2 linked regions of the Hymenobacter swuensis DY53 genome follow. The protein of the gene in region 1 interacts with the protein of each later gene in a pairwise test. Links are inferred from orthologs where the notes say so. Each region holds a gene or a part of one and is shown on either strand. Other genes may lie near its edges.

What was found.
Region 2: the proteins of odhB (region 1) and HSW_RS15900 interact in binary tests that used the Escherichia coli proteins (3 or more experiments, as listed by UniProt). The link is inferred for Hymenobacter swuensis DY53 from one-to-one orthologs.

What each region holds. Positions count from the first base shown.
Region 1 is NZ_CP007145.1:4,392,451-4,408,585, forward strand. What follows is about bases 7,632-10,631. They hold odhB (2-oxoglutarate dehydrogenase complex dihydrolipoyllysine-residue succinyltransferase), read right to left. Parts: upstream 9,969-10,631; coding sequence 8,295-9,968; downstream 7,632-8,294. Other genes in these bases: HSW_RS20200 (group III truncated hemoglobin), read left to right, coding at 7,632-7,634; HSW_RS20205 (hypothetical protein), read right to left, coding at 7,758-8,228; HSW_RS20215 (2-oxoglutarate dehydrogenase E1 component), read right to left, coding at 10,097-10,631. Outside these bases: HSW_RS20175 (M1 family metallopeptidase), read right to left, coding at 302-1,966; HSW_RS20180 (EamA family transporter), read left to right, coding at 2,095-3,012; HSW_RS20185 (alpha/beta hydrolase), read left to right, coding at 3,222-4,130; HSW_RS23200 (amylo-alpha-1,6-glucosidase), read left to right, coding at 4,162-6,486; HSW_RS20195 (group III truncated hemoglobin), read left to right, coding at 6,693-7,100; more of HSW_RS20200, read left to right, coding at 7,266-7,631; more of HSW_RS20215, read right to left, coding at 10,632-12,946; HSW_RS20220 (SMP-30/gluconolactonase/LRE family protein), read right to left, coding at 13,238-14,437; HSW_RS20225 (RlpA-like double-psi beta-barrel domain-containing protein), read left to right, coding at 14,898-15,419; HSW_RS20230 (hypothetical protein), read right to left, coding at 15,464-16,135. UniProt on the Escherichia coli protein: E2 component of the 2-oxoglutarate dehydrogenase (OGDH) complex which catalyzes the second step in the conversion of 2-oxoglutarate to succinyl-CoA and CO(2).
Region 2 is NZ_CP007145.1:3,408,058-3,413,261, reverse strand. What follows is about bases 2,233-5,204. They hold HSW_RS15900 (YbaY family lipoprotein), read left to right. Parts: upstream 2,233-3,478; coding sequence 3,479-3,931; downstream 3,932-5,204. Other genes in these bases: argS (arginine--tRNA ligase), read left to right, coding at 5,131-5,204; HSW_RS15895 (universal stress protein), read right to left, coding at 4,003-4,815; HSW_RS15905 (arginase), read left to right, coding at 2,438-3,412. In the rest of the region: HSW_RS15915 (D-glycero-alpha-D-manno-heptose-1,7-bisphosphate 7-phosphatase), read left to right, coding at 1-26; HSW_RS24325 (hypothetical protein), read right to left, coding at 114-263; HSW_RS15910 (type III PLP-dependent enzyme domain-containing protein), read right to left, coding at 782-2,182.

The sequences.
Region 1 (16,135 bases):
AGCTACCATACGCTTTGCGCTCAGCGAAAAACCAGCCCGGCGTACTATGCCAAAAACTACTTTTTCTTATATAAAATACCATTGAGGCGCTTACACGCTTATTATTCTATGCTTCTGGAAACCAGAGGCAGAAAAGGCAAAACAAAAGCCTTCAACCTCATTGAAAGCTGTAAGCAGCCGAATTTACACGTTTCGCAAGGAAAAGATTCCAACATGCTGCTTTATATATATAAAAGAGTAGCGCAGTATATTTCCCAATTATAGATTGACATATAGAAGAATAAGACAATTTACCTTCGCGCTATTCAAATAACGTTCCTACGTAGTAGTTTTCGGTATCTACCTCCATATTATCTCGTTTCAAATTGGGAACAGCTAACGACTGAAAAGTAGTGGTGACAGGTACCGTCTGGTAGCTGCCGCCGCGTTGGCGCAGGCGCACCGGTAGGGCAAAGCCGGCTTCATCGGCAATCCAACGGGCCTGGGGCGGGCCATTGGTAGGAAAGCGCACCTCCAGCACCGGCAGGCCTGGATGGCGCAGGTACTGGTTGAATACGGGCGTGAGGTCCTGGCCCAGTTGCTGGTTGAAGTAACCGACGACCTGCTCGGTAGTAATGGTCTGGTGGAAAAAGCGTTGGTTGAGGCCGCGCAGCAGCTCCCGCCACCGGGCATCATCGGGCACGTAGGCAGTACGGAGCATGTTCAGCAGGTTGCTGCCTTTGTCGTACATGTCGGAGGATCCTTCCCGGTTTACGCCGTAGGGCCCGATGATAGGCGCATCGTTCTGGATGTTGCGCCGCTGGCCATGGATATACTGCTGGGCGGCTTCCTTGCCGAACTGGCTTTCCACGAACAAGGCCTCGGAGTACGTGGTAAACGACTCGTGAATCCACATATCGGCAATATCTTGGCTGGTGAGGCTGTTGCCGAACCACTCGTGGCCGCTTTCATGGATAATGATGAAGTCCCACTGCAGGCCCCAGCCCGTGTCCGATCGGTCGCGGCCGAGGTAGCCGTTCAGGTACTTGTTGCCATACGCCACGGCACTCTGGTGCTCCATACCCAGGTGCGGAGTTTCGATTAGCTTATAGCCATCCTCATAGAACGGGTAGGGCCCAAACCACGACTCCAGCGACTTGAGCATGGGTTTTACGTTGGCGGCGAACTGCGTTTTGGCTTTGTTCAGGTTTTCGGGCAAAACCCAGTAGTCAAGCGTCAGGCGGCCTTTCTCGCCGGCGTACTCGTCGCTGAAGTGGGTGTAATCGGCCACGTTCAGGGCCACGTCGTAATTATTTATGGGGTTGCTCACAAACCAGTCGAAGCGGGTGGCACCGCCTTTCAGGGGCACGGTGCGGCGCAGGCGGCCGTTGGATACATCCTTGAGGCCTTTCGGTACGGTCACGCTGATGAGCATGCTGTCCACCTCATCGGCCTGCTGATCTTTGGTGGGCCACCAGATGCTGGCTCCCACTCCCTGACAGGCCGTGGCCACCCACGGCTTGCCTTTGGCATCCTGCGTGAATACAAAGCCACCATCCCAGGGCGCATTTTTGGCCTCAATAGGCTGGCCGCCATAGAATACTGTGAAGCTGGTTTGAGTGCCCTTACGAATGGGTTCAGGAAAGGTGACAAATACCGCGTTGGCCTCTCGGGTAAATGGTACGGCCTTACCCTGGTACTCTACCTTCTCCACGGCCAGGTTGGCAAACAGATCGAATTGCAGACGGGTGAAGTCGCGGGTAGCGTTGAAGTGAAATTCGTTGGAGCCGCTGATGGCCTTGCGGGCTACGTTCAGCCGCACATCAAGGTGGTAGTAAGTGATGTCGTAGCAGGTGCGCAGCGGTGAGAGGTAGCCCCGCAAAGAATCGGCGCGGGTGAAGGCCGGCTTAGGCTGCAGCAGCTGCCCCGCCACGGGACGCACGAAACCGCACAGCGCGGCCAGGAACAGGAAGGAGAAAAAGCGCACGGCGGCAGAAATTAAGCAGGGTTCAGGTTAAAGAACGGGAAAGGAGGCCAAACGCTGCGTACAGTGTCACTTTCACCAATGGGCCGGCAAACTCCCGTAGGTTTGTGCTTCTTCAGTTCGCTTTTCACATGACGCAACCACCTGCCCCCACCCGCGCCGCCCTACTGCTGGCCTTCGCGGCCGTGTATATCATCTGGGGCTCCACGTACCTGGGCATCCGCTTCGCCATCGACTCCATCCCGCCGCTGCTGATGGCCGGCTCCCGCTACACGCTGGCCGGGGCACTGCTGTACGGCTTTATGCGGTGGCGGGGCGAGCCGACTCCTACCCGCAAAGGCTGGCTGACGGCCGCTGTAATCGGGGTGTGCCTGCTGGGCTTCGGCAACGGGGGCGTAACGCTGGGCGAACAGTACATCCCCACGGGCCTGACGGCACTGTTGGTAGCCACAGTGCCCATGTTTCTGGCGCTACTAGGCTGGTGGAGCGGCGTGGCCGCCCGCCCCCGGCCGGTGGTAGCCGCCGGCCTGGCAGCTGGCTTGGCGGGGGTGTACCTGTTGGCCCGCACGCCGGGAGCCAGTCATGTTGCCAAACCGGGGCACGAGGAACTAGGCATCGGACTGGTGCTGGTGGCGGCCCTGGTGTGGGCCATTGGCTCCCTGTATTCCAAAAACCACCAGCCTACTCCCTCGCCGTTTCTTTCAGGCGGCATGCAGATGCTGTGCGGGGGCGTGGCTATGCTGCTGGTAGGGTTGCTGCGCGGCGAAGCGGCCGGTTTCAGTCTGGCGCAGGTTACGGCTACTTCCTGGCTGGCCTATGCCTACCTGGTCACGTTCGGCAGCATTGTGGGCTTCACGGCCTACATCTGGCTGCTGCGGGTGGTGGAGCCAGCGCTGGCGGGCACGTATGCCTTCGTGAACCCCGTGGTGGCGGTATTGCTGGGCTGGCTGTTTCTGCACGAAGTGCCCGACCCGCAAATGCTCGGGGGCGCGGCCCTTATTGTGCTGGCCGTAGCATTGGTAGTGCTGGGCGGGCGCGGTAAAAAGTAACCAGCCGGCCTAGCTGCGGAGCAGCAGGATTTCCATCGGACAGCGGCGCATGGCCCAACTCGGCTTGGTTAATTTTGCAACCGGCTTTTCTACCTGACTTCTATCCCATGGCTGTTCCTTTCCGACCGTTATCTGCCGGCTCTGTTTTCTGTCGACCACGGATATTTGCTTGCTGCAAGACGGCGACGGACTGGAGCTGGCGAGTATGGATGGTGCTGTGGTTGCTGACCTGCTCTTTCAGCAGCGTTGGCCAGCTGCCCACGCTGCACGGCGGCACGCTGCAGCGGCTGCCTGACTTCCCTTCCCGCTACGTGCAGCCCCGTGCCGTAGATGTCTGGCTACCTGAAGGGTACGTACCGACCAAAAAATACGCGACGCTATACATGCACGATGGGCAGATGCTCTTCGATAACACCACCACTTGGAACCTGCAGGAATGGCACGTGGAGGAAACCATGAGCCGGCTGTTGCGCGAGCAGAAAATCCGGGACTGTATTGTGGTGGCCGTCTGGAATAATGGCGCGGCCCGGTTCGCCGAGTATTTCCCTCAGAAAGCCCTGACCTACCTTCCGGCTGCGCTGCGTGACACGCTGGTCCTGCGGGAGCTGGGCGGCCGGCCGCAGGCCGATAATTACCTATGTTTTCTGGTTCGGGAGCTGAAACCGTATATCGATGCCCATTTTGCCACCCGCCCTGAAGCCGCCAGCACCTTTGTGGCGGGCTCCAGCATGGGCGGCCTGATTTCCCTGTACGCCGTGTGCGAGTATCCGCGCGTATTTGGCGGCGCCGCCTGCCTTTCCACGCACTGGACCGGCAGCCTGCGGGGCACCAACGACGCCATTCCGCAGGCCTTACGGGCCTACCTGCTGAAATCCCGGCCCAGCCCGGCCACGCACCGACTGTATTTTGACTACGGCACCGCGGGCCTGGACGCAGCGTACAAGGCGCCGCAGCTCCTGGCCGATGCCTTGCTGCGGCAGGCTGGCTATACTACCCGCAACCTTCTGAGCCGGGAGTTTGCCGGCGCCGACCACTCGGAAAAGGCATGGAGTCAGCGGTTGGCGCTTCCCCTGGAATTCCTGCTGGCACCGGTCTCCGGAATTGGCTCCGTGCGCTAGCAATCCGCTTCACTTGTCTGCTACATTAAGTATGCTCCGCTCCTTTCTCTGCCTGCTGTTACCCGCCGTTCTGCTGGTCGCCGGCTGCACCCAAACCCGCCCTGCGCGTACTACGGCGATGACAAACTCCGTGACCGGGCAGCCAGATGTGCTGGAAACGATGAAAATTACCGTGCCTCAGTCGGCCAACCGGGTGGCTTCTTTTACCAACAAAGCCGCTGCTTACTACTGCGCTCAGACCCACGAGGTCAACCACCCCGAGTACAGCTGGTTTGAGGGACTTAACGTGGCCAAGAACCGGGTATTTGGGGGCTATGAGTTTTTTGTGGCCGGTCAGCCGCTTGATAACCGCGTGGCCGAGGTAACAGTGTATCCGCACAAGCTGGTGCGCCGCCACGGCCCGACAGTACAGGAAGAGCTGTGGCTGTTTGATGAGAAGAACCTACTGGAAATCGACCTGACCGGCACTGCGCAGCCCATCGGCATTGAGCTGAAGGGTGAAAAGGTGCGCCTGCTCCGGCAGCAGGATGACGTAGCTTTTTTCTCGGCGCGGGAAGGCCGCTTCGTGCTGGCCGTGGCGGCCTCCCGTCCTCAGCCCATTACCGTGGCCGGCCAGCGCGTGGTAGCGGCCGGTGCCAAGGGCTTTTTGATTGCCTGCGGGGCTGAGGAGGCCGATGCAACCGCTTTGCTTCGGGAAGGCCAACGCAACGGGCCGGCCCTGAAGCTGGCCCGGGAGCAGCGCATCCGTCAGCCGCTGCAAACCAGTGCCTACGTGGCCGCCGATAACGACTCGCTGACCCTGGCCCTGCGCTGGCTAACTACCACTACCGACCAACTAGTGAGCCGCCAGCAGGGCGACGGGATTTACGCCGGCCTGCCGTGGTTCAACGAATACTGGGGCCGCGACGAGTTCATTTCCTTCTCCGGCACGATGCTGGTCAGCGGCCAGTTTGCCGCCGCCCGCCGGATTCTGCTCTCATTTGCCCGCTATCAGCAGCTCGACCCCACTTCCAGATTCTTCGGCCGGGTGCCCAATATCGTTAACCCGAGCAACATCGATTACCATACCACCGACGGCACGCCCCGCTTCGTTAGTGCGCTGCAGGACTACGTGCGCTACTCCGGCGACACCTCGCTGGTGCGGCAGCTTTATCCCAATGTGCAGGCCAGCATTGCGGGTGCCCTCACGTACTGGGTCGATAAAAAAGGCTACCTACTGCATGCCGACAACGAAACCTGGATGGATGCCCGCGACGCGCAGCTGGTGGCCTTCACGCCCCGTGGCAGCCGCGCCAACGACATTCAGGCCCTGTGGTACCAGCAGCTGAAGGCCGGAGCCTACTTTGCGGCTTTCGTTCAGGATACGGCCAGCCAGAAGCGGTGGGAGCAGCTGGCAGAGCAAGTGAAAAGCCACTTTGCCCAAGACTTCCGCCGCCCCGGATACGACTACCTCGCCGACCGGCTTGACCAGCAGGATCGGCCTGATTTCAGTCTGCGTCCCAACCAGCTATTCGCGCTGGATATGGTACCCGACGCGGACTTCGCCCGCCAGGCGTTACGCAAAACCTGGACGGAATTGGTATATCCGTGGGGCGTAGCTACCCTTGACCGGCACAATCCGCAATTTCATCCGTATCATTTGGCTCCCGAGATGTATCACAAGGATGCGGCTTATCACCGGGGCACTATTTGGCCCTGGCTCAACGGCATTGCCATGCAACGGATGCTGGAAGCCGGCCAGCCGGAAACCGCCTGGCTGCTGTTCGCCAGCTCCAACCGCCAGACCCTGACCAGGGGCGTGGTAGGCGGCCTGAGCGAAAATCTTGATGCCTATCCCCAGCCCGGCCAACAGTTGCCAAAGCTTACGGGGGCCTATTTACAGGCGTGGTCAAACGCCGAGCAGCTGCGGGTGTGGCACCAGTATTTCCTCGGTATTCGCCCCGACGCGGCCCACCATCAGCTTATTCTCGCTCCTCGGCTACCGATGGCCGTGCGGCAGCTCAGCTACAGTTTCACGGTGGGGCAAAGCCTGATTACTGCCGAATACCAAGCTACCCCACACCCTTCCCACACCTACCATCTGGGCCCTGAGTCCACCACCGTTACAGTGGATATTACTCCCTTCGAACCCATCCGACTGGACGCGCCAGCCAACGCGACGTTGAAAGTTTTCGTGACGCCGCCGCAGCTCACGGTAGTCTTGCTGGATGCAAAGGGCAAAGAGCTTACACGCCAGACCGCCACGCCCTCGGCCGCCCGACTGGCCCGGCAGCAACAGAATGACCAGACGTTGGCGAACCTGCCCTTCGCGCAGCCACTGCCGCTCAGCCAGCATCCGGTTACCCGGCAGAAATAGGTATAGGGCGTTTAGGAGCTGAGCCCTGGCCCGTGGATTTAGCTAGTTGTCGCTCCAACTGCCGGTAGTGCGCATGCTCAGGACGTGCAGGGTGGCGTTTCGGGGTGTCTGGCGCAACGGTTTGCGCCCTTCCCGGTGTAGCTTCTGCTGCTGCGGCCGTCACGCCCACCGTATCTTTGGAGCGTTACTTTCATATCGGTTACCGCATGGCAACTACTGCTTCTCCCGCTCCCCTGCCCGATATCCGGACGGAAACTGATGTACGCCGGCTGGTTGATGCCTTCTACCAGCGTGTGCAGGCCGATGACCTCATCGGCCCCATTTTCGAAGCAGTAGTGCAGGGCCAGTGGCCCCGTCACTTGGCCACGATGTATGATTTCTGGAGTGGCTTGCTGCTGGGTAGCAGCCGCTACCGGGGCCGCCCGTTTCCCAAACACCTGGCCCTGCCTATTGACAGCCGCCACTTCCGCCGCTGGCTCACGCTGTTTGTGGAAACGGTGGAAGCGCACTTCCAGGGAACGGTTGCCGATGAGGCTATATATCGGGCAGGCACTATTGCTGCCGTGTTCGAGCACCGCATTGCGCAGGCCCGCAACTCCTTGCATATTCTGTAATAAATCGGCCTTAATTGGTATCCTTTCCGGTTTTTTAGTCGTACTAAGGCCCACCTCCGACAACTATTTGCGGGATAAAGACAAAAAAGATTTTTCGCTAATGCGCGAAAATTCCAAAACCTGCGTAAATTCGCTGCGTATCCACTCGTAACTACTCCTCTTCGTATGGTTACCCTGACTACTCTTCCTGATCTGCGTACCGAGGGCGACATCAAGACGCTGGTGGACACTGCCTTTAGTAAAGCCAACGACGACGAGTTACTGGCCCCGCTCTGCCACGCGGTAGCCCGGGTACACTGGCCCCGCCACCTTACCTCCCTCTATGATTACTGGAGCAATGCCTTGCTTGGCACCACCCGGTATCAGGAAGGGCAGTTGGTACCGTTGCATTCCGCCCTGCCCATGAAGGGCCCGCACTTCCAACGGTGGGCCGAAATGCTGCAGCGCACTGTCGAAGAAAAATTTGCCGGCTCCAAAGCCGAAGAAGCTATTCATAAAGTAGCAACGCTGGCCTCCAACTCCCGCGCTGCCTGACTTCTTACCGGTTCACCCACCCCCAATTCCCACCCGTTCTCCTCACACATTCACCCATCCACCCATACAAAAAGCCCCCCGGACTTGAATCCGAGGGGCTTTTTATTTGCGCGCCAAATTAGGTTATGAGAAATCATGCCGCTTCTTGTGAGCAAAATGAACTTCCAGGTAACGCTCTACGGCTGCGAACTGACTGTATTCATAGCTGAGTAAACAGATGTGCCCGCTGTCTTTAAAATCAAAATGTAGCCCTCTGCCTGCACTCTTTCTTCTTGGGTCCTCTCCAATCCACCAGCCAACCAGGGTTTTCATGGACAGATGATGCAGCACTTTGTCAGGTTTCTGCTTCATGTGGAACACCTGCTGGCTAATTGTAAGCGTAGAGCGTTTTACAGTGGATTGATAATACCACGGCAGGAGTACTCCTACGAGTACCACTAACAGCAAACGACCTCCCAGCGAATCATATACGTGCTGCCGGTTAGCGTCCATTATGATGGCGAGACAGATAGCGCAGCTGACAGCAATGACAGCGTAGCATGCCGCCTTAGTAGTGAAGTGATTTGATTCAACCTCGATAGTGTCTTCCTGCATAGCCGATAAACGAAAAGCCGTGCCCCACATTAGAGGCACGGCTTTCAAAAGTATGATTCCTGACGGTTACACGCCCAGCAACAGGCGGGTCGGGTCCTCGAGCAGCTCTTTCACGCGCACCAGGAACGACACCGACTCGCGGCCGTCGATGATGCGGTGGTCGTAGCTCAAAGCCAGGTACATCATGGGGCGGATTACCACCTGGCCGTTTTCGGCAATCGGGCGCTGCACGATGTTGTGCATGCCGAGGATAGCCGACTGCGGGGCGTTGATAATCGGGGTGCTCATCATGGAGCCGAACACGCCGCCGTTGGTGATGGTGAACGTGCCGCCGGTCATCTGCTCGATGGTGAGCTTGTTGTCGCGGGCCAGGCCAGCAAGGCGCTGGATTTCCTTCTCGATGCCGTCAAACGACAGCTCCTCGGCGTTGCGGATTACCGGTACCACAAGCCCTTTGGGGGCCGATACGGCAATGCTGATGTCGCAGAAGTCGTTGTACAGGATGTCGGTGCCGTCGATCTGGGCATTTACGGCGGGCCACTCTTTCAGGGCCACGCACACGGCCTTGGTGAAGAACGACATGAAGCCGAGGCCCACGCTGTGCTTCTCCTTGAACTTGTCCTTGAACTTGTTGCGCAGGTCCATAATGGGCTGCATGTTCACCTCGTTGAAGGTGGTGAGCATGGCCGTCTCGTTCTTCACCGACACCAGACGGCGGGCGACAGTCTTGCGCAGATTGCTCATCCGCTCACGGCGCACGTTGCGGTTACCGCTGGCAGCCGGAGCCGCCTGGGATGCCGCAGCCGGCTTGGCAGCGGGAGCAGCGGGAGCAGCGGCGGCCGGAGCCGGCGCGGCAGGCTTGGCCTGGGCGTTCTGGGCATCTTCTTTCGTGATGCGGCCGTCGCGGCCCGAGCCCTGCACGTCGGCGGGGCTAATGCCTTTCTCACCGAGGATTTTGCCGGCTGCCGGCGAAGGCGTGCCCGTGGCGTAGCTGGTGGTTGCCGAAGCCGCCGGAGCAGCAGCGGCCGGAGCAGCCTGGCCAGCAGCTGGTGCAGCGGCGGGAGCCGGAGCGGCGGCACCGTTGCCGCCTTCGATGCGGGCAATGGTAGCACCGATACCGATGGTTTCGCCTTCCTTGGCGGCGTGGCGCAGGATGCCGGTGCCTTCGGCGGGCAACTCAAACGTAGCTTTATCCGATTCTAGTTCGGCAATGATTTCGTCGCGCTGTACCTGGGCGCCATCTTCCTTCAGCCACTTGGCCACCGTCACTTCCGTGATGGATTCGCCCACGGCCGGAATCGTCATTTCCACGGTAGCATCGCCGCCGTTGCTGGCGGGAGCCGCAGCCGGAGCGGCGGCACCACCGGCGGGCTGACCGCCGTAGCCGGCCTGGTCGCTGGCGGTGGGGTTCTGCTCGCCCTGGCTTACCGGGTCGGCAGCGGGAGCGGCGGGGGCACTGGCTGCCGGAGCAGCCGCGGCCGGCGCGGCCGGCGCGGCAGCCGCACCAGCACCGTCGATTTCGGCGATGGTAGTGCCGATGCCGATGGTTTCGCCCTCGGCAACGCGGATTTTCAGCACGCCGTCGGCCTCGGCGGGCAGTTCGAACGTGGCTTTGTCGGATTCCAGCTCGGCCAGAATCTCGTCGCGCTTCACGGTGTCACCGTCGGCTTTCAGCCACTTGGCAATGGTTACTTCGGTGATGGACTCGCCGACGGCGGGGATTTTAATTTCCAGACCCATAAGTGGGAGTTTTGAAGGGTTTCGGTGGGGAATGTCGGGGAAGTTGTCATTCCGACGCGAGAGGAATCTGGGTGAAGCCGTTGTCCGTTTTCACTCAGATTCCTCGCGCTGCTCGGAATGACCCAGGACTAGTCCTGCTTCTTGGCTACTTCGGCGGTGGCTTTGATGTTATCGTCGGCCACGGCTTCCTTGGGCTTGTCGAAGGCGCGGGCCACGAGGTCCTTCTGCTCCTTCACGTGCACCTTGTTGTAGCCGGTAGCCGGCGAGGCCGAGGGCTTGCGCGAAATCACGTCTTCCAGCTCGCGGCGCATGAAGCGCAGCAGGTAGTTCCAGTAGCCCATGTTCTCGGGCTCTTCCTGCACCCAGTACACCTTAGCTTTAGGGTACTTGGCCAGCTCGGCGTCGAGCTGCTTTTTGGGGAAGGGATGCAGCTGCTCCAGGCGCACAATGGCCACGTCGGTGCGGCCCGACTGCTGCTGCTCGTCCAGCAAATCAAAGTACACTTTACCCGAGCACAGCAGCACGCGCTTCACCTTCTTGGCGTCGGCGTACACGTCGCCGAGCACCTCGCGGAAGTGGCCGGAGGTGAACTCCTCCACCGGCGACACGCACAGCGGGTGGCGCAGCATCGACTTCGGCGACATCACTACCAGCGGCTTGCGGAACTCCCAGGTCAGCTGGCGGCGCAGCGCATGGAAGAAGTTAGCCGGCGTGGTCATGTTGGCCACGATGATGTTGTTTTCGGCGGCCAGCTGCAGGAACCGCTCGGGGCGGGCGTTGGAGTGCTCCGGGCCCTGGCCTTCGTAGCCGTGGGGCAGCTGCAGCACCACACCGTTCATGCGCTGCCACTTGCTTTCACTGCTCACAATGAACTGGTCAATCATGGTCTGGGCGCCGTTGGCGAAGTCGCCGAACTGGGCTTCCCAGATTACCAGGGCCGTGGGGTTGGCCATGGCGTAGCCGAATTCAAAGCCCAGCACCGCGTATTCGCTCAGCAGCGAGTTGTAGATGCTCAGCTTCTCCTGGCCTTCGCCGATGTAGTTCAGCGAGTTATACGGGGCCGAGGTTTCGGCGTCGTGCAACACGGCGTGGCGGTGCGAGAACGTGCCGCGCTGCACGTCCTGGCCGCTTACGCGCACAATGTGCTTCTCATCGAGCAGGGAGCCGTAGGCCAGCAGCTCGCCGGCGGCCCAGTTCAGCATGCGCGTCTCGAAGAACATCTTCTTGCGCTCCTCCATCAGCTTTTCAATCTGCTTCAGGGGGCGGAAGCCTTCGGGCAGCGTGGTCAGAGCCTTGCCTACTTTGGCCACCACTTCCTCGCTGATACCGGTTTCCGGCGACTTCTCGAAGTCCTCGGGCTTGCTGCGGCGCAGGCTGCGCCACTCGTTTTCGAGGGCCTGGTAGTTGTAGGGCAGCGGCTTCTGCTTCACCATATCCAGGCGGGCCTGCAGGGTGTCGCGGAACTCCTTGTCCATCTGCTGGGCCAACTGCGCGTCCACGTCGCCGCGCTGTACCAGCATGGCGTTGTACACCTCGCGGGGGTTCTGGTGCTTGCTGATGAGGTTGTAGAGCGTGGGCTGGGTGAACTTGGGCTCGTCCGACTCGTTGTGGCCATGGCGGCGGTAGCACACCATATCAATGAAGATATCGGCGTGGAACTGCTGACGGTACTCGGTGGCGAGACGCACGGCAAATACCACGGCCTCGGGGTCGTCGCCGTTCACGTGCAGCACCGGCGCGTCGATGATCTTTGCGAGGTCGGTGCTGTAAATTGAAGAGCGGGCGTCCTCGAAATCGGTGGTGAAGCCCACCTGGTTGTTAATCACGAAGTGCAGCGTGCCGCCGGTGCGGTAGCCTTCCAGCAGTGACATCTGGGTCAGCTCGTAGCCGATGCCCTGGCCAGCCAGCGCCGCGTCGCCGTGAATTAGGATGGGCAGAATCTGGTGGTAGTCGCCACCGTACTGGTGCTCAATCTTGGCGCGCACGAAGCCTTCCACCACCGGGTTCACCGCCTCCAGGTGGGAGGGGTTGGGGGCCAGCTTCAGGTTCACTTTCTTACCACCTTCCGTTTCCACCTCCGACGAATAGCCCATGTGGTACTTCACGTCGCCGTCGCCCATGGTTAGGTCCGGTACGGCCGTTCCCTCGAATTCTGAGAAAATCTGCTCGTAGGTTTTGCCCATGATGTTGGCCAGCACGTTCAGGCGGCCGCGGTGGGCCATGCCAATCATCACCTCCTGCACGCCCAGCTCCGAGGCCTTGTTAATAATAGCATCGAGGGCCGGGATGGTGGTTTCGCCGCCTTCCAGCGAGAAGCGCTTCTGGCCCAGGAACTTCGTGTGCAGGAAGTTCTCGAACACCACGGCCTCGTTTAGCTTCTTGAGGATGCGCTTCTTGTACTCCACGCCAGGGTTGAAGCTCAGCGAGTCCTTCTCCACCTTCTCGCGGAACCAATCGAGTACCTGCGGGTCGCGGATGTACATGTACTCGAAGCCGATGGTGCGGGTGTACACCTTCTGCAAAGCGGCCACAATCTCGCGCAGCGTGGCTTCCGAGCCCAAGCCCAGCACTTCGCCGTTCTTGAATTTGGTATCGAGGTCGGCGTCGCTCAGGCCGAAGTCGGCAATGTTGAGGCGGGCCTTACGGTCCTTCCGCTCGCGCACCGGGTTGGTTTTGGCCACCAAATGGCCGCGGCTGCGGTAGGCGTGAATGAGGTTGCGTACCTGCGTTTCCTTGTCGGCCGCCACCGTATCCACAGCCCGGACGGCGCCGGCCTGGTTGGTGCTGGCCGAGGTGGTCAGTACGCCTTCGCCATCGGCCTGCGGCATCCCGTCTTCGGGGTACTGCTGGGCGAAGTCGAAGCCTTCAAAGAATTTCTGCCAGCTCGCATCCACCGACTGCGGGTCGGCCTTATAAGACTGGTACAGGTTGTCGAGGTAGTCGCCGTGGGCGTTGGCGATATAAGAGTTGGCGTCCATGCGGTGGGAGCTGGTGGTGTCAGGGGGTAAAGGTAAATAGCCTGATCAGGAAGTAAAAACTGATATGCGCATGTACAAATAAACCTGTTAGTCAATTAGATAATTCTCCCTGCGTTTCTTACACAGGTACCGATGTCCAATCTATCAAATAAATACAAAAGCCGCTCCCGTTGAATTGGAACGGCTTTCGCTGAAGTAGTAGCGCGAACTTTGCAGTTCGCGCCCCCGAACGACTACCGTTGCTACGGCGCGGGGACGCGAACTACAAAGTTCGCGCTACTGCTTGCGGTGCTACTTCAATGCCATCTTGAAGATGTAGTAGGGTTGGTCCTGTTGGCCGATACCCTTGTTCCAGGTGGCGGTTTTGTGGATGGCCGAGGTGGTCACGTACAGCATTTTGCCGTCGCCGGAGAAGGCAAACGTATCAGGCCACTCCAGGCGCGGGTCCTGCACCACCGTCTCGATTTTGCCGGCCGGCGTGCGGCGCTTAATCGAATGATCCTCGAAGGCACTCAGGTACAGATTGTTCTGAGCATCGATTTCCATGCCGTCGGAGGCGGGCACTTTGCCCAGATCCTCAATTTGGGCGGCCAGCTGGGCATCGGTGAGGGCGGGGTTGCGCAGGGCTTCCGTTTTAATGCGGAACAGGGTGTAGCTGGTCAGGGGCTTCCAGTACAGGTACTGCATATCCTGGCTCAAGGCAATGCCGTCGGCGTTGAACTGGGCGCGCTTGCCGGTGGCATCAATGAGTTCCTTACCGTCGGCCTTGATGTTGAGCGTGGTGTCGCCCATCATGGACGAGTGGCCCGCCAGCAGTTTGCGCGCCTTGCCCGACTTCAGGTCCACCACCACCAGACTGCCCACACCCGACTCGGTGATGTAAGCATATTGGTTCTGGGTGTCGATGCGGACATCGTTGAGGTAGGATTTACGCGAAGCCACGCTTTCCGGGATGCTGATATTCTGCACCACCTTGTCGGTTTTGGGGTCAATCTTGACCAGCTTAGGGCCGCCGGGCACGGTGCCTTTGATGCCGGGCGAGGCCGGATCGAGTACCCATAGCATGCCGGTTTTATCGGCATGCACGCTCTGGGGGCAGATCCAGTGTTTCTGGGGCTCGTTTTTCACGGTTTCGTTCCAGGCGCACCAGTCGGCGTCGGGGTAGCCTTTCACCGAGCCATCGGGCATCACCTCCGCAATGGGGTTCACGGGGTTGTTGTCCCAGCGGGGGAAGTCGGCAAACACGCGGCCGTCGGGCAGCACGGCCACGCCCACCATCTGCGGCTCCCGGAACTGGGCCACCACCTGCAAAGGCGAGTTGGCCGGCGCTACGGGCGCGGTAGCCTGCGTGGAGTCAGTGGCAGCGGTGGTACCGCTGGCATCGGTAGCGGGCGTGGAGGGCGAGGAGCAGGCCTGCGCAAACAGGGCGGCCGCCAGCAAACCGGTAGCGCGCAAAGGCGCGGAGGCGAAGGGCCGGGAACTAGTTGACATGCGGGTGTTGGTTGAGAAGGAACAGAATATGCAGAGCGCGGCAAACCGATGCCGGACATATAGGCCATACGGCTACTCAAACACATAGTTTTTGCCCGCAGGGCCGCTGGCACAACCTCCCGGTTCCGGCTTACGTATGGGGCCAGACTATAGCCAAGGCACGCCTATTTTCGACTAACTACATTAGCAAGCATTCGAAAAGTCGATTTAAAAAAAAGCTGTACCTTTGAGCCCTCGAAAATGACATCATTTTATAAGTGCAATTAATTATATAATTTATCTATATTTACCTGTTATTTATTGGTTTCCACGCTTGTTTCGGCCTTTCTGGCCGCTGACTATACCACAAAGGAGCCTCATAAAGTCTGCTAACGCAGATGGCGCTCTGTCCCACTAGCCGAGTCGGGCCGGCTGTCCATTCTCTCCGGACAACGAGCGAGAGTCCACGAACCCAAACGTCATGTCCATTGCGTTATTCCTACTAACCTTCCTCTTTCCCCCCCGCACTATTTCTGTCCCGGCTCTGGCCCTGCCTTCCACCGTTGCCAGCCTGAGCCCCCGCCAGGTATCCGTCGCCATACCGGTAATTGCCTTGAAAAAGGCGCCCAAAACGTTGTCGTACCGCGTGACGGCAACCACTTACTGGCCCGAAGTGGGCCAGACCGACGCCGCCCCGATGGAAACTGCTGACGGCTCCATCATTCCGGCCCGTCATTCCAGCAAAACCCGCTGGCTCGCCGTTTCCCGCGACATGCTCGATAAATGGGGTGGACCCTTCCACTTCGGCGAAAAAGTACGCGTGAGCGGTATTTCCGACGCCCTCGATGGCGTCTACATCATTCATGATACCATGAACCGCCGCCACCGCCACTGCGTGGATGTGCTGGTGAATGAGCGGGAGTGCAAAAACGGCCTCGAAGGCCTCTGGCCCGATATCCGGCTCAGCAAACTTGCCCCCGAACCCGTTTGGGAAGCCAGCTAAACCCGCTGACTCCCGCTTAATCAAGCATTTACTTCCGGCTTCTTTCAGGCCTCCGGATACTGCGACAGGTATCGGGGTTGGCCGTCCGCATCATACAGGAAGGTGAGCGGGTGAGCCGGGTCGCGCAGAATTTCCGTGAGCGGAATCTGCCACCGTTTCCACATTTCCAACAATGACTGCCCGTAGGCGCTGTTATCCCAGGGATTGAAAATATCCCCAGTTATATCGTCGATGAGCGTATCCATGACCACTTCCGCGTCGCCGGGCTTTACGGAGCGGGGGTAGTAGTCGGGCACTACGTTGAGCAGGTAGGCGGCGTAGTACACCCGGGCCTTGAACTCGGCTACCTGCACCGGGTGCAGGGGCCGGTAGGCATCCTGGTACACGCGGCTCATGGCCTGCCGGATAATGCCGTTATCGACCAGACAGGCCACCAACACGGTTTCATCGAGCTTGATGCTGAAAGCAATGGTGCTCAGGTCGTCGTCGTACTCGAAAGGCATATCGTCCTGGGCGGGGTCAGTTTCCAGCACGAATACGGAGCCGGGCACGAAATCCTCAAACTCCATGGGCACCCGCAGGGCCTGAAACGGCTGGTAAAACGCCTGAAACCGCCGGAGCAGCTGGGCATTTTCGGCCAGTGGATACTGGGGTTTGGCCAGCGGGTCCAATTCGTTGAGCAGTTCCGTCACCAGCACACCATAGAACATCTTTCC
Region 2 (5,204 bases), 990 kb from region 1 along the record:
CTGACCTGATTCTGGCTGCTCAGTAGCACAACCACACCTAAAGGCCCGGGGCCGCTTTCCAAAGTAGGAAAGTGGCCCCGGGCCTTTAGGTGTGAACGAGAGAAAAGGACGAATTACTGACGCACCGGATTGTCGGCGGCCTGGGCCAGAATCGGCGAAGCTACTTGCGTAGCAGGCTTGGTAAGAGAGTACGCCGGGCATTGACTGCGGCAGGAAGTAGCGCCCAAAGCCAGGATACTACCCCAAAGAAGAAGTTTTTTCATGGTAAAAGACAAAATGATGGGATTTGCAATGTAAGGCAAGTGCTTCACTGTTAACCCCGTTTGTCTTCTAACGATTCCAGGTTATCGAAATTGTTTAATTACGTAGTTATTTTGGTATTGAAAAAATACAAAGGGGGCTTTTATCACACGAGAAAAGCCCCCTTTACCTATATTAGTACGGCCTCAACAGGCCGGCCGACCTATTGCCGCTCGATAGTGCTTCCATGTTGGGCCGTGATAGACGACGAAATGCGCGAGGCATCTTTCGTGCTGGAATACGCCGGGCACTGAGTTTTTTTGCTGCAAGCGCTCAGCCCAAGGCCGGCTACGCAAGCAAGGAGTAGCATTTTTTTCATGAGAGCAACGAAGTAAATGGGCTCAGCCCGGGTATGATAGGTACGGCAGTAAAGGTAGAGGAAGCAATGGCGGCTTGCAACTGCGCACTGCGCCGACTTCGGCCAACAACCTGCCCGGGCCGCTAAAGCAAAGGGGCGCCCCGACCGGAGCGCCCCACGCAGTTAGGACTGATAGCCCAGAATCTTCATCATCGACTCGCCAGTCTGCTCCTCCGCAAATACCCGGTCGGTGAGGGTGCCGTCCTCGGTGCGGTCCAGAATTACCATTTTGGGGGCCGGAATCAGGCAGTGCTTCACGCCGCCGTAGCCGGAAAGGCTTTCCTGGTAAGCGCCGGTGTGGAAGAAGCCCACGTACAGCGGCTTGGCGTCCTGGGGCTTGCGCTCGGGCAGGAACACTTGGTAGATGTGCTTCTCGGCGTTATAGTAGTCCTGTGAGTCGCAGGTGAGGCCACCGAGCTGGATTTTCTTGTACTGCTTATTCCAGCCGTTGAGGGCCAGCATGATAAAGCGCTGGTTCAGGGCCCAGGTATCGGGCAGGTTGGTGATGAATGAGCCGTCAATCATGTACCACAGCTCCTTGTCGTTCTGCAGCTTCTCGTCCAGTATGCTGTAGATGGTGGCCCCGGATTCGCCTACCGTGAAGATGCCGAACTCGGTGAAAATATCCGGCTCCGGCACGCCTTCCTCCTCACAGATGCGCTTGATGGTGCGCAGCACCTCGGCAATCATATAAGGGTAGTCGTACTCCTTCTGAATGCTGGTCTGGATGGGCAGGCCGCCGCCGATATCCAGGGTGGTGAGGGTAGGACACACTTTGCGCAGCTCGCAGTACTTATGCACAAACCGGCTCAGCTCCGACCAGTAGTAGCTGGTATCCTTGATGCCAGTGTTGATGAAGTAGTGCAGCATCGTGAGCTCGAAGCGCGGGTCGTCCTTAATTTTCTGCTCGTAGAGCGGCAGGGCATCGGTGTAGCGGATGCCCAGGCGGGAGGTGTAGAACTGGAAGCGCGGCTCCTCGTCGGAAGCCAGGCGCATGCCCACGTTGCACTTTTCGCGCACGTTGTCGTGGTAGTAGTCCACCTCGTTGGGCGAGTCCAGGATGGGCATGCAGTTCACGAAGCCGTCGTTGATGAGGCGGGTGATTTCGCGCTTGTAGTCCTCGGTTTTGAAACCGTTGCAGATGATGAACGTGTCCTTCTGCACCTTGCCCTTGGCGTGCATGGCCCGGATGATATTCGTATCAAACCAGGAGGACGTTTCGATGTGGACGCCGTTTTTGAGAGCTTCCTCCACCACAAAGCTGAAGTGCGAAGCCTTGGTGCAGTAGGCGTAAGAATACTTGCCCTGGTAGCCGGTCTGCTCGATGCCGAGACGGAACCACTCCTTGGCCCGCTGAATCTGGGAGGAGATTTTGGGTAGGTAGGCCAGGCGCAGTGGGGTGCCGTGCTTTTCCACCAAAGCCATCAAATCAATGTCGTGGAAGCGCAGCTCGTTATCCTGTACCTGAAACTCATCGGTGGGAAAGTCGAACGTCTGCGAAATCAGGTCGTGGTAGGTATCCATTGAAGGAAATTGGGGGAAGTTGTGAGGGGTTTGGCCGAAAGAACGCCGACTGGTAGCAAGCTCCACCGTGCACTCTTTTTCTTCGCAAAGCTTTTGCCGAACTTGCAGGTGCAAAGATACCCCCTCGCGGGGGTTTTGGTTGTGCTCTGTTCGTTGGTTGCGCCGGAAGGCCCGCGCGCGTCAAGCCTGAGAGGGACCCCACCCACTCAATCGGCAAGCATCTAAACCACCTAACCCTTTTTCTGCCAATGTAATATGCGACGCATTAAGCTTCTGGAAGTCCGTTCCGAACTCGGGGCCGGAACCCGTGGCGCCAGCTTGGGCGTGGATGCCCTCAAGGTGGCCTGCCTCAACAAAGGGTCCGACTACTTCCGCCGGTTCAATTCGGTGAGTGTGCCCGATCTGAACCACGTGCTCTTCGAGAAAAACCACTTTCCGAAGGCCAAGCACATCGATTCCATTTACACGGTGCAAAAGGGCATTGCCAGCACCGTAGAGCAAACCCTACGCTTCGGGGAGTTTCCGCTGGTACTGGCCGGCGACCATAGCAACGCCTCCGCCACTATTGCGGGCATTAAGGCGGCTTATCCGCACAAAACGCTAGGCGTCGTGTGGGTAGATGCCCACGCCGACATTCACTCGCCCTATACCACGCCCTCGGGTAATATGCATGGTATGCCGCTGGCTATTTCGCTGGGTGATGATAACCGCGAGTGTCAGCGCAATCAGCCCGAGCCCGAAACCGAGTTCTTCTGGCAGAAGCTCAAAAACCTGGGCGAAGCCGGCCCCAAAGTCACGCCCGAGCACTTGGTATACGTGGTGGTGCGCGACACCGAGCACGAGGAGGATGCCATCATCGAGCGGCTGGGCATCAAGAACTACAAGCTGGCCGAGGTGAAGGAGAAGGGTACCCGCCAGGTAGCCCGCGAGATTTATGAGCGGCTCCGCTTCTGCGACATGGTGTACATCAGCTTCGATGTGGACTCCTTAGATTCGCGCTTCAGCAAAGGTACCGGCACGCCCGTAGTGGATGGCCTGAACGTGGAGGAAGCCATCAGTCTGTGCCGCGCCTTGCTGGATAACGACCGGGTAGTGTGCTTCGAGATGGTGGAAATCAACCCTACGCTAGACTCCGAAAACACCATGGCTCAGAACGCCTTTGACATCCTGGAAGCCGCCACCGATGCTATTCAACGCCGCCTGCGGCTGGAGGAAGTGGTAAGCCGATAGCTGAGTCCGCGCAAGATTGAACGCACAATAACCGTTTATTGCGCGTTCAATCTTGCTTTCTCCGTTATGAAAACGCTCCATAGCCTGGTGTTCAGCCTGCCCATCCTGCTGGCCAGCTGCACTGCCTCTCCGTCGTCTACTGCCCCGCCAGCTGCCGCCACTGGAGAGCCGGCCACCGCTGCTGCTGCCCCGGATTCCGTGACGGGCACCATTACCTACCGCAACCGCATGGCGCTGCCGCCCACGGCCGTGGTGCGGGTGGTGCTGCAGGATGTCTCGCTGCAGGATGTGGCCGCTACGGTGCTGGATTCCGTGACCATTCGGCCCAACGGACGGCAGGTGCCGTTTGCCTTTGCGCTGCGCTATGATCCGGCCCTGATCAAGATGAGCAACACTTACACCGTGCAGGCCCGCATTACCGACGGCGGCCGGCTGCTGTACCTGAACGACGAGGCCTACCCCGTCATCACCGGCAACCATCCCAAGCAGGTAGAACTGGTGCTGCGGCCAGTGCAGTAGCAGCCGGCCGGGCCGGTTCCGTTACCTTCTGCCCAAAGCCTCACCGATGCGCGTCGGTGGGGCTTTGGCAGTTATTCCTGGGCCGGCAGCACCAGAACTGGCACCGGGCTGCGGCGGACCACCTCGGCCGTAACACTATGGTGAAACAGCTGCCCCAGGAAGCTGCGGCGGCGAGCAATGAGTATGACTATGTCGTACTCGGAGGCTACCTGTAAAATACCTTCGGCGGGTTGGGCAGCTACTGCCGTGCGGCTATGTAGCGTGAGCAGGTCGGCGGTGAGGCCGGTGCGCGTGACGGAATCCAGGGCGGAGGTCTCGTCAGCGGCCGTTTCCGTGGGCGTAACGTGCAGGATGGTTAGCTCGGCGTGTAGGGCGTTGAGCAGGTGGCGGGCGGTGCCGGCAAACTGGCCCAGCGTGAACTCCTCGCCATCGGTAGCCAGCAGCACGCGGTGGGGCAGGGCAGGGTTGCGTATGGTGTGCGGCACTACCAGCATGGGGTAGGGGGCCGTGCGCAGAATATCGAGCGAGGTAGTCGTCACCAGCTCATCGGGCGTGCCTGAAGTATCGTGGCGGCCCAGTACCACCAGGGCCGGATGGTGGCGGCTCACGGCATCGGCCACGGCAAAGGCCACCCGTCCGTGACCTATCTCCGCCACCACCGGCACCGACAGGTCGCGGGCCAGGCTGCTCAGGGCCAAATGAATGGCTTCGCGGCTGAGGTTGGAAAGCTGCCCGGTAAACATTTCAGGATCCAGCACCGAGTCGCGGCGTACGTGCAGCAGCACCAGGCGAGCATTGAGGGGCGCGGCTAAGTTGGTGGCATAGTTCAGGGCCGCGTCGGCGGCCTGAAAAAAGTCGGTGAGAATCAGCAGGGAAGTGGCCATGATGCGGAAAAAAGCGAGAAATGTACCGCCGGCAAGTACGCCAACCGCTCGGCTTGCTGCAAGATTAAAAAATCAGATAAATACATGATATTCATCATCTTTCTACTGATGAAAGCCCCAAGTGTCAGGGTGAGTGAATGCTAGGAAGGTACTAATGGGAAAAGCGGAAAGCGGGCCGCCCGGATGCCCGGCGTGCCCGGCTGGTGTGCCGAAGCCGGGGCCGCACTTTTTCGGGCAGCTTCCGGCGCAGGTTTCTACCTTTGTGGGGTCGGCGACTCTGAATGGAGCACCGACCTTTCATTATGACTCCGATTTTTGGACTACTCCGGCCACGACGACTCATGGCGTAAGCAGCAGCTTGCGCCGGGTGCAGCAGGCATGTCGGCAGT